DNA from 2 places in the Herbaspirillum sp. UBA812 genome. Region 2 is predicted to be linked to the other one. Evidence: predicted binding sites of a transcription regulator. Region 2 holds the regulator's gene; the other holds the start of a gene.
The links. The regulator FliA, encoded in region 2, starts transcription of late flagellar genes. The targets are predictions, from matches to a motif close to CTAAAGTTTNNNNNNNNNNNGCCGNTA.

Region 1 (5,079 bases), on a different contig from region 2:
TGCGTCATGGATGGCCTTGCGATGTTGTGCCACGGAGCGGCGCGGATCGAGATACGGGAAGACGCGCCGCAGGTGAGGATTCCATAGTCGTCCATCATGCCTTGCGGCGAACATGCGCTGCCAGAAGACGAACTTGAGTTCCGCAATCACTTTGCCCGTCTGCCCGATCGGTAGTCCTGCCCGGGCCTTGGCCAAATCATGGCGCGCACCATACGCGATCGAACTGGCGGGCAAGCTTTGTTCAAAGGCGAAGGCCCATGGCCACGCAGCACCGTATTTGGCACCAAGGGCGTCGTCCACCGCATTGCGCAGCACGACTTCACACAAGTGCAGGGGTGTCAGGAAGGCAGCGGAGACCTGCGCGTTCCACAGATAGAGATTGAGTGCGGCAGGGTCGTCGGGGCTGTGGCAGTGGGTGGCCGCCGCGTAGGTCGAGATGCGCGCGGGCGAGAGTGCCCGGTGGATTTCCGCTATCTGTGCCTGAATTGACATCGCACCCGTTAACCCCTATAGTCGCCACGCGAGCCCCGGGATTTGTTAGCGCAAGCTTCCCCCCGAGGACACACGAGAGTTTAACGACGAACCCCGCTTGCAGCGGGGTTTTTCCATTGGGCTTCGGATAAAGCGGAGCAACCTGGGATTTATTCGATGCAGCGGTGACGCGCAACCCGGTGTCACCGCTTCCTCTGCCACGCCATTCGGCGCGGCCGTTCTCATCACGACGACTTGGACAACTTCGCCAGCTGCTGCGTCAGGTAGCTCTGCCGCGATTGCATCGTCGCCAGCGTGACGTTGAGCCGGTTGAACTGGTTGGTGTAGTTGTCCTTCAGGGTTTGCAGCCGATCATTGGCCGCGGTCTGCTGGTCGGTCACGGTCTTGAGGCTGTCCTGCAGGCCCTTGGTCTTGGTGGCCAGCGTGCCGCTGTCGCCCAGGATGCTGTCCATCAGCTTCTGCAGCTTGGGCACTACGCCGGAGGTCCCGGTGAAGAGCTTGGCGACCGCGTCGAAATCCTTGTTGCCGGCCGTCGTCAGCTTGGTCGCATCCAGCGCCAGCGTGCCATCCTTCTGGAACGAGATCCCCACCTGCGACAGGTTCATGCCGCCATCGTCGCCCAGTGCACCCAGCATGGTGCCGCGGATCTGCGTCATCATGTTCAGCACGGAAGATTCCGCTGCCAGCGGCGAGCCGGTGCTGGCCTGACCCTTGGTGGTGGACGGGGTCTGCTTGGTGAGGTTGGTCACGGCCTTGGCCAGGTTGTTGTAGGCCGTCACGAAACTGTTGGCCGCCGTCGACAGGCCGCTGGTGTCATTGGCGATGGACAGCGAGAAATTGTCCGCCGCCGTCGTCACCTTCGCCAGGTTCAGCGTCACGCCCGAAATCGCATTGCTGACCTTGTTGGTGGTGCTGGTCACCGCCACGCCATCGATGGTCAGCTTGGCATCCTGCGCCTTGGCCAATTGCCCCATGCTGCTGCCGGACAGGTTGGCATAGTCATTGCTGCCGACCAGCTTGATCGGATCCGTGCCGGCCGGCGTGAGCACCAGATGGTCATTGCTGCCGTCGTTGCTGATGCTGGCGGTCACGCCGGTATTGGCATCGTTGATGGCCTTCATCACGTCGTTCAGGCCGATGGCACCGCTGTTGTCGAGATCGGTCGGGGTGATGGTGAAGGACTTGCTGCCGACCTGCAGCGCCAGGCTACCGCTGCTGTAAGTCTGGTTGGTCGCCACGCCCGTGGTGGTGACGGTGCCGCTGGGATCGAAGTTGAACACCGCAAAATTGCCGGTGCCGCTGACCCGCAGGCTGTTGGCCGCGCCGCTGTCCTTGGCGGTGAGCACCAGGTGGTCGTTGGTGCCGTCGCTGACGATGGCCGCATTGACGCCCGCATCGCTGGCGTTGATGGCATCGCGCACACCGGCCAGGGTATTGGTCTTGGGCTGGATCAGCGTGGTCGAGCCATTGCCGGTCTTGATGGCCAGCACGCCATTGTCGAAGGTGGTGCCGGGCACGATGCCGGCCGAGCTGACCTTGACCGCCTGTGCCAGCTGGCTCACGCCAATGCTGTACTTGCCGGCGGCGGCCTTGGTGGCATCGCGCGGGGCCTGGATCTGCGTCACCGAGCCCGACACGCTGGGGTCATAGCTCAGCCCGGACAGCGAATTGTTGGCCGTGACCTTGATGGTGTTGGCCGTGCCGCCGGTATTGGATTCCAGGACCAGATGGTCGCCGCTGCCATCGGTGACGATGGAGGCCGTCACGCCGGCCTTGGAGGCATTGATGGTATCGCGCACGCCCGCCAGGGTGGCATTGGCCTGCAGCGTGATGAAGGTGGGCGAGTTGGTGCCGATCTTGATGGCGATCGAGTCGCCGGCATTGAAGGTGGCGCCGCTGGCATAGCCACCGGATTTCAGCTTCTGTGCCAGGACCTTGGTCGAGTCGTCACTGTTGGCTTCTGCCGTGAACGGATCGGTGGTCAGGCTGGTGCCGGTGCCGGCATTGGACACGGTGGTCTTCTGTGCGCTGAAACTGGCGGCCGTCATGACCTTCAGGGCGCTTTGATAGCTGGTCAGTGCATTCTTCAGCGAGCCATACGCGGAAATGAGCGTATTGAAGCCGCTTTCCTTGGTCTTCAGCGGTGTGAGCTTGGACTTGCTCTCGACCGCGATGAGCTGGTTGACCAGCGTCGAAACGTCAAGCGGACCGGCCGATGTCGAGATCGTCCCAGTGGAAGTTGCCATGTTGACCCCTAAGCAAACGTGATGTTCTTGTAATTTGAGAAACTGACCCTTCGTCAGCACACCCGAAGGTTAACGGCACGTCTTTACAAAAGTAAAGGGGAGTTTGCTGACCAATAGTGGTGTTTTTCTGGGGGATTTGTGGAGATTGGATGGAGATGCCGCAATCCGGCCTTCGCGGAGGGCATAAATGTAAAGATGAGGCCGAGGGCTTCCTGCCCTGGAAAGAACTTGCTGTGCGGAAATTGACAGGCGGTGTGCAAAAACGATCAGGACCATCCGCGATCGTCTGTACAGAAAAAGGGGCAGGAAAAAAGCCAGGAAAAAGGCCCGAAAAAGCCTGCGGAAAACCGTGCAGACAGCGCTATCGCCGCCTGCAGAGCGTGCCTGGCTGGCGCCGCACGACATCGTCCGGCGGCGGCCAGCTCATGCGCCTCAGGTCTGGATGAATTTTTCCAGCGGATAGTGATGCTTGATGAAGGGCGACTTGATGACGATGTAGCTGAAGTACTTCTCGATGCGCAGGTTCTGTTCCAGCAGGGATTCGATCACGCTCTGGTAGTGCACCACGCTGCGGGTCATGAACTTGAGCAGGTAGTCATACCCACCGCTGACCAGATGGCATTCGATGATTTCATCGACGTTGCGGATGGTGGCTTCGAACTTGGCGAAGTCTTCGCGCCGATGGTCCGACAGCGTCACCTCGGTGAACACGATCTGGACGTCGGCCAGTTTCTCCAGACGGATATACGCGCCATAGCCGCTGATGTAGCCGGCCTTCTCCAGGCGTTTGACACGGATCAGGCAGGGACTGGGCGAGAGGCCGACGGCGTCGGCCAGGATTACATTGGTAATGCGGCTATTCTGCTGCAGGTGACACAAAATCCTCAGATCGATCCGGTCCAGTTTCAACGCGCCGTTAGTCATCATGTTGCCTCGGGTTATTCGACTCAGCCTGCCGGTCTGCCTCGCGTATCGCACGCAGCGCAATCCGGCAGGATGTAGCAGGGCATTTTAACCCCTCCGGCGGCGATTTCCCCATCGTGCCGGAGGCGATACTCGCATGGGCCGGCTCAGCGCACGGCCTGGCGCACCTCGGGTTGGGCCAGCACTTCATCGAGGATGGCCCGCAGGCGCGCAAACATCAGCGCGAAATCCTCTTCCGTGTAGCACAGCGCGGGCGCAAAGCCGAGGATGTTGTCGCCGAAGGCGCGGAACACCAGTCCATGGCGATAGGCCACCTGGAAGATGCGATCGTGCAGCTTCAACTCGGGTGCAAAGCGGGCCTTGGTCTGCTTGTCGGCCACCAGTTCCAGTGCGCCCAGGAGACCACGGCTGCGCGCATCGCCCACCAGCGGATGATCGAGCAGGGCGCGCAGGCCACCGGCGAAGACCGGTTCCAGGCGTCGGCCGTTTTCCAGCAGACCGCCTTCCTCATAGAGCCGCAGGACCTCCAGCGCCACCGCCGCACTGACCGGATGGGCCGAGTAGGTCTGGCCATGGCCGACCACGGTGCTCATCGGTGCGCCATCGGCAATACCGTTGTAGACACGGTCCGACATCATCACCGCGCCCATCGGCGCATAGCCGGCGGTCAAGCCCTTGGCCATGGTCATCAGGTCGGGCTGCACGTCTTCGTCCAGGCAGGCGAACATCGGGCCGGTGCGGCCGAAGCCGGTGATGACCTCGTCCACCACGAACAGGATGTCGAGCTGGTTGCAGGCCAGCTGCATGGCCTTGAGCCAGCCCTTGGGCGGCACCACCACGCCACCGGAACCCTGGATCGGTTCGCAGAAGAAGGCGGCCACATTGTCCGCGCCCAGTTCGGCGACCTTGTCGCGCAGCGATTGCACCGAGGCCGCGATGATCGCTTCATCGCCCTGCAGCTCGCTGCGGTAAGGGTAAGGCGAGGGCAGGTAATGCTGGGTCGGCAGCGGCAGGTTGAAGTTGTAATGGAAATTGGGCAATGCAGTCAGGCCCGCGCCCACCGAGGACGAACCGTGATAGCCACGCTGCAGCGAGATGAAATGCTTTTTGGTCGGCTTGCCGATGGAGTTGTGATAGTGCGTGATGTAGCGAATGGCCGCATCCACCGCATCGGAACCGCCCAAGGTGAAATACACGTGCTTGAGCGACGCCGGGCTGATGTCCACCAGTTTCTTGGCCAGCAGGATGGCCGGTTCCGAGGCGAAATGGAAATAGCCGGTGGCATAGGGCAGGCGCTGCATCTGCTCGGTGGCGGCACGGATCACGCTCTCCTGGCCATAGCCGGTGTTGACGCACCACAGTCCCGAAAAGGCATCCAGCAGCTGCTTGTCCTGGTGATCGGTCAGGTAGGCGCCGT
Region 2 (5,079 bases):
GGTGACTGGTCCGCTGCCAGGGATGATGACCTCCGATCCCGCTTTCGGCCTGCCGGCCGTGTGGATCGACAGCAGCCTGCGCGAACAGGCTTCCACCATGGGTTACACCGTGGTCGATGCCGGTACCGTGGTGGCGACGCACCTGAATCACCTCATCACCACGCACGCGGCCGAACTGCTGGGCCGCCAGGAAGTGCAGAGCCTGCTGGATCACCTGGCCAAGGAAGCCCCCAAGCTGGTGGAAGACCTGGTGCCCAAGATGCTGCCGCTGGGCACGCTGCAGAAGGTCTTGCAGAACCTCTTGCTGGAAGGCGTGCATATCCGCGATATGCGCACTATCATCGAAACATTGGCCGAACACGCCGCCCGCATTCAGGATCCGACCGACCTGACGGCGATTGTACGGATTGCGCTGGGACGCGCCATCGTGCAACAGATTTTCCCGGGCGAGAGCGAGCTGGCCGTCATGGCCCTCGATTCCAAGCTCGAACGCCTGCTCATGCAGGCACTGCAGGCCAGTGGCGACACCGGCGGCATCGAGCCGGGCCTGGCCGATTCGCTGGTGCAGCAGACCGAAATGGCGGCGCAGCGCCAGGAGCAGATGGGGCTGTCGCCCGTGCTGCTGGTCGGCGCACCGCTGCGGACCTTGCTGGCGCGCTTCCTGCGCCGCGCCATGCCGCAGTTGCGCGTGCTGTCGCACGCTGAAGTACCCGAGTCGAAAACGATTAAAGTTACCAGCCTAGTTGGAGGGCAAGCATGAACGTCAAGAAATTTATCGCCAATTCTTCTCGCGAGGCCTGGCGTCAGGTGCGCGAGGCGCTTGGCCCGGATGCCGTCATTCTCTCCAACCGCAATATTCCTGACGGGGTGGAGATCCTGGCCATGGCCAACGAGGACATGACCACCCTGGTGGCCCCGACCGGCGCGCGCGACCCCAATGCTCGCCCGCAGGCGGCCTCGCTGCAGCAGCAGTCCGGTGCGCCGAACGCACAGCAGGCCAAGCGTCCGGCGCTGCTGTCGTCGCCGCTGGCCCAGCAGCCGGCCCGCGCCGCGCGCCCCGAGAATGCGCCATTGCTGGACCAGCCGGCCCACGGCCGCGCGCCTGCGCGCCCGGTGGAAGCTGCTCCGGCCAGCGATGCCCGCGTCTGGCGCAGCCGCCGTGCGGAGCAGGCGGCCGGTGGCCGTCCGGCCTCGGCCCAGCAGGCGCAGGAATCCGGTGAACATGACCAGCGTCCACGTTCGGCCCTGCCTGAATTCGATGGCAAGGACTACGACGAAATCCTTTCCGAAGTCATGAGCGAGATCCGCTCCATGCGCGGCGTGCTGGAAACCCAGCTGGCCGAGATTTCCTGGGGCGGTACGCAGAAACGCGATCCGCTCAAGGGCGTGGTGCTGAAGGAAATGCTGGCGGCCGGCTTCTCGGCCAGCCTGTCGCGCCTGATCACCGAAAACCTGCCTGCCAACTCCAAGTCGCAGGACATCATGTTCTGGGTCAAGTCGGTGCTGGCGCGCAATCTCAATACCCTGGCCAACGAAAACGAACTGCTGGAAAACGGCGGCGTCTTCGCCCTGGTCGGCCCCACTGGCGTGGGCAAGACCACCACCACCGCCAAGCTGGCGGCGCGCTGCGTGATGCGCCACGGCTCCGGCAAGCTGGCCCTGATCACGACCGACGGCTACCGTATCGGTGGTTACGAACAACTGCGCATCTACGGCAAGATCCTCGGCGTGATGGTGCACTCGGTCAAGGATGAGACCGACCTGCGCATCGCCCTGGAAGAGCTCAAGGGCAAGCACACCGTGCTGATCGACACCGCCGGTGTCGGCCAGCGCGACCAGATGGTGGCCGAGCAGGACGCCATGCTGGCCGGCGCCGGCGTGGACATCAAGCGCCTGCTGTGCCTGAATGCCACCGCCACCGGCGGTACGCTCAATGAAGTGGTACATGCCTATTCCAGCTCCGGGCTGGCCGGCTGCATCATCACCAAGCTGGACGAAGCCGCCACCATCGGCAACGTGCTGGATGTGGTGATCCGCCACAAGCTCAACCTGCATTACGTGGCCAATGGCCAGCGCGTGCCGGAAGACCTGCATGTGGCCAACAAGCTCTACCTGGCCGACCGTGCCTTCAAGCAGAAGCGCGAAACCGCCCCTTTCGAATTCCAGGAGGGTGAGTTGCCGGGCGTGATCGGTCCTACTGCCATGTCCATGAATGACCGGGGACTGCGTGAGGTGAGCTTTGGCTAGTTACGATATCGACCAGGCAGCAGGGCTGCGCCGGATGCTGGAGCGTCCGGTGCCCAGGCTGTTCACCTTCTTCTCGGTGCTGGGTGAGGAAGAGAAGAGTGCCATGCTCATCAATCTGGCTGCGTCACTGTCACAGGCCAAGCACAGCGTGCTGGTGGTGGATGGCGACGTTGCCACAACGGGTCTGCTGACCCGCATCGGCCTGCGTCACGACGTGGCGACCCTGCAGGAAGTGGCGCGCATGGAGCGTCCGATGGCGGAAGCCACACGGCTCCTGCCGGAAGGTTTTTCGATGGCGCGCATCGCCCGCCGCAGCGTGCCCTCGGCGACCGATCCGCATGCCGGCCGTCTGGCGGAGATCTTCGACAGCCTCATCGAGCAGGCCGAGATCACACTGGTCAATGGCGTGCTGGCACGTGACCTGTCGCTGCCGGTGCCGACCATGGAAATGGGTGAGATCGTGATCCAGGTCTCGACTACGGCGTCTTCGATCAAGGCGGCCTATGTGCTCCTCAAGAGCCTGAGCGACCGCATCGGTCGTCGTCCTTTCAGTCTCATCGTCAACGATGCCACCGAAGCCGAAGCCCGTACCGTCTACGCCAACATGGCCCAAGCGGCCAGCCGCTACCTGGCGGCGCAGCTCAATTTCATCGGCGCGATTCCGGCGGATGACCATATTCGCCGCGCCACCGGACAGGGGCGGGCGGTGATGGACGTGTTTCCCTTCGCTGGTGCCGCGCTGGCTTTCCAGCGCCTGTCCAAGCGCTTCACGGCCGGTCCGGATGCGGCTCGCAGCAGCTACGGGATGGCCACCGACGGCGCCAGTCTGGGAGTGTGACGTGCATGTATAACGTCAAGGGAAAAAAGGGCAAGAACGACGTGCTGGAGCAGCATGCGCCGCTGGTCAAGAAACTGGCGCATCAGCTCAAGGCCAAGCTGCCCCCCAGCGTAGAGGTGGACGACCTGATCCAGGCCGGCATGATGGGCTTGCTCGACGCCGTCAACCGCTACGAGGAAACCCATGGCGCGCAGTTCGAGACCTACGCCGTGCAGCGTATCCGTGGTGCCATGCTGGATGAGCTGCGCAGCAGCGACTGGCTGCCGCGCAGCATCCGCCAGAATGCGCGCAAGGTGGAAGAAGCCATGCAGTCCCTGCTGCAGCAACTGGGCCGTCAGCCGCAAGAAGCGGAAGTGGCGCAGCACATGAAGATCAGCCTGGCCGAGTATCAGTCGCTGCTGACCGACTGCGGCGGCCACCAGTTGATCTATTACGAAGATTTTCACGACGACGAGGGCGGCCACGAACACTTCCTGGACCGCTACCAGACCGGCGACGGCGAGGATGATCCGCTGCAGAGCCTGATCAATGGCGGTTTCCGCGAAGCCGTGGTGGATTCCATCAAGGCCTTGCCCGAGCGTGAGCAGATCCTGATGGCGCTGTACTACGAGCAGGAAATGAACCTCAAGGAAATCGGCGCCGTCATGGGCGTTTCCGAATCGCGCGTGTGCCAGTTGCACAGCCAGGCGATCTCGCGCATGCGTTCCTATCTGCGCGAGCATTCCTGGAGCGGGGTGGCCTGAGGCTGCCTGCCTTCAGGGCGCAGATCCGAGAGAGGACGCAGGACGCGTTAACGACAAAGCCCGGCAAATGCCGGGCTTTTTGTTGATGCGATCTTGCTGTGCTTCCGTGAGCGGGAAGCGGCTGAAACTTATACCACGCCCAGACGGCGTCCCGAGGACCGGATGCTGTTCTGGCCATCCGGGCCATAGAAATTGCCGGTGCCGGTCTTGCCTTGCAGGATGGTCAGGGCGCTCTGGTTGATGGAGAGCTTCTTGCCGATCAGCAGGCCGTTGACGCGGTTCAGTTCCTTGGCGTCCTGCGCCAGCTCGAACAGGCTGGCCCAGATCTCGCGGTCAGCGTCGCTGGCTTGCTCATTCATCCACTGTTGCATGCCGCTTTCATCTGCACTGTAGCCGAGGCTGCCCAGCAGCGCGTGGCGGTTGCCGGCCAGCGTGGACATTTCAGCAACGATGGCGGCCTTTTCGGTAATGATGTCGGTCAGGCCTTCGGCGGTGGCTTCCGCCAGCAGTGCCTGTTCCTGGCTCAGTTTTTCCACCAGGCGCGACAGCGCGGCGTGTTCCAGGGACAGGTTGCTGGCCGGATTCATGCGAAAGATCCTCTGAGCGGTAAAACGGGAATCAGGCCGGGCGGGCGCTGATGAGATTCTTGACAGTATCGATCACGCCGTCGGCGATCTTGTCGGCATCGATCTGGAAAGTGCCGTTGGCGATGGCCGCTTTCAGCTTTTCCACTTTTTCGGCATTGAAACCGCCGTTTTTGGTGTCCTTGGTTTCCAGCGCCTGATAGGTGCTGGACAAGCGCACGCTGTCCGAAGCCGCTTTTGTGGTGGCCGGGTCGGTGCCAGCAGGATTGGCGGCAGTCGTGTTGCGGGTCTGCGTTTGCGTCTGCTCGGTGTTGAGGGCAGCAGATTTGAGGGCGTCGTTAACGTTCACGGCAGTATTCCTTGTAGGGTGGGGGCGCTTCGCACCCGCCTGTCGTATGGATTATCGACCAGTTCTGGGCAAACTTTAACATTCCCGCACCTGAATTAAGCTGAATTCGGGTACTTTTCTTCACATTCCTGTCCGGGCGATCCGCTGCGTTCCGCGTGGGACTTGCCCTGCGGGAAATTGCTTCATATCAATAGAGAAACCGCGGCCACCGGCTCAATAGTTGATTTCCAGAATCCCGCCCGCTTTGGCAATACCGCTCACCACCTGGCCGGCCGCCGTCCGGGCCTGGGCCATCTGGCCTTCGTTGGCATTGGTCAG

Region 1: a site for FliA is predicted at 2,809-2,835, ahead of fliD (flagellar filament capping protein FliD). Genes of this name have one in related genera too.

What each region holds. Positions count from the first base shown of each region.
Region 1 covers NZ_DBIC01000298.1:21,342-26,420, reverse strand. Annotated here, with positions in the region: gene B3873_RS20665 (hypothetical protein) at 1-492, opposite strand, end outside; gene fliD (flagellar filament capping protein FliD) at 717-2,738, opposite strand; gene B3873_RS20655 (Lrp/AsnC family transcriptional regulator) at 3,171-3,665, opposite strand; gene B3873_RS20650 (aspartate aminotransferase family protein) at 3,809-5,079, opposite strand, start outside.
Region 2 covers NZ_DBIC01000069.1:6,390-11,468, reverse strand. Annotated here, with positions in the region: gene flhA (flagellar biosynthesis protein FlhA) at 1-760, shown strand, start outside; gene flhF (flagellar biosynthesis protein FlhF) at 757-2,247, shown strand; gene B3873_RS04400 (MinD/ParA family ATP-binding protein) at 2,282-3,085, shown strand; gene B3873_RS04395 (RNA polymerase sigma factor FliA) at 3,091-3,828, shown strand; gene B3873_RS04390 (flagella synthesis protein FlgN) at 3,957-4,415, opposite strand; gene flgM (flagellar biosynthesis anti-sigma factor FlgM) at 4,447-4,761, opposite strand; gene flgA (flagellar basal body P-ring formation chaperone FlgA) at 4,975-5,079, opposite strand, start outside.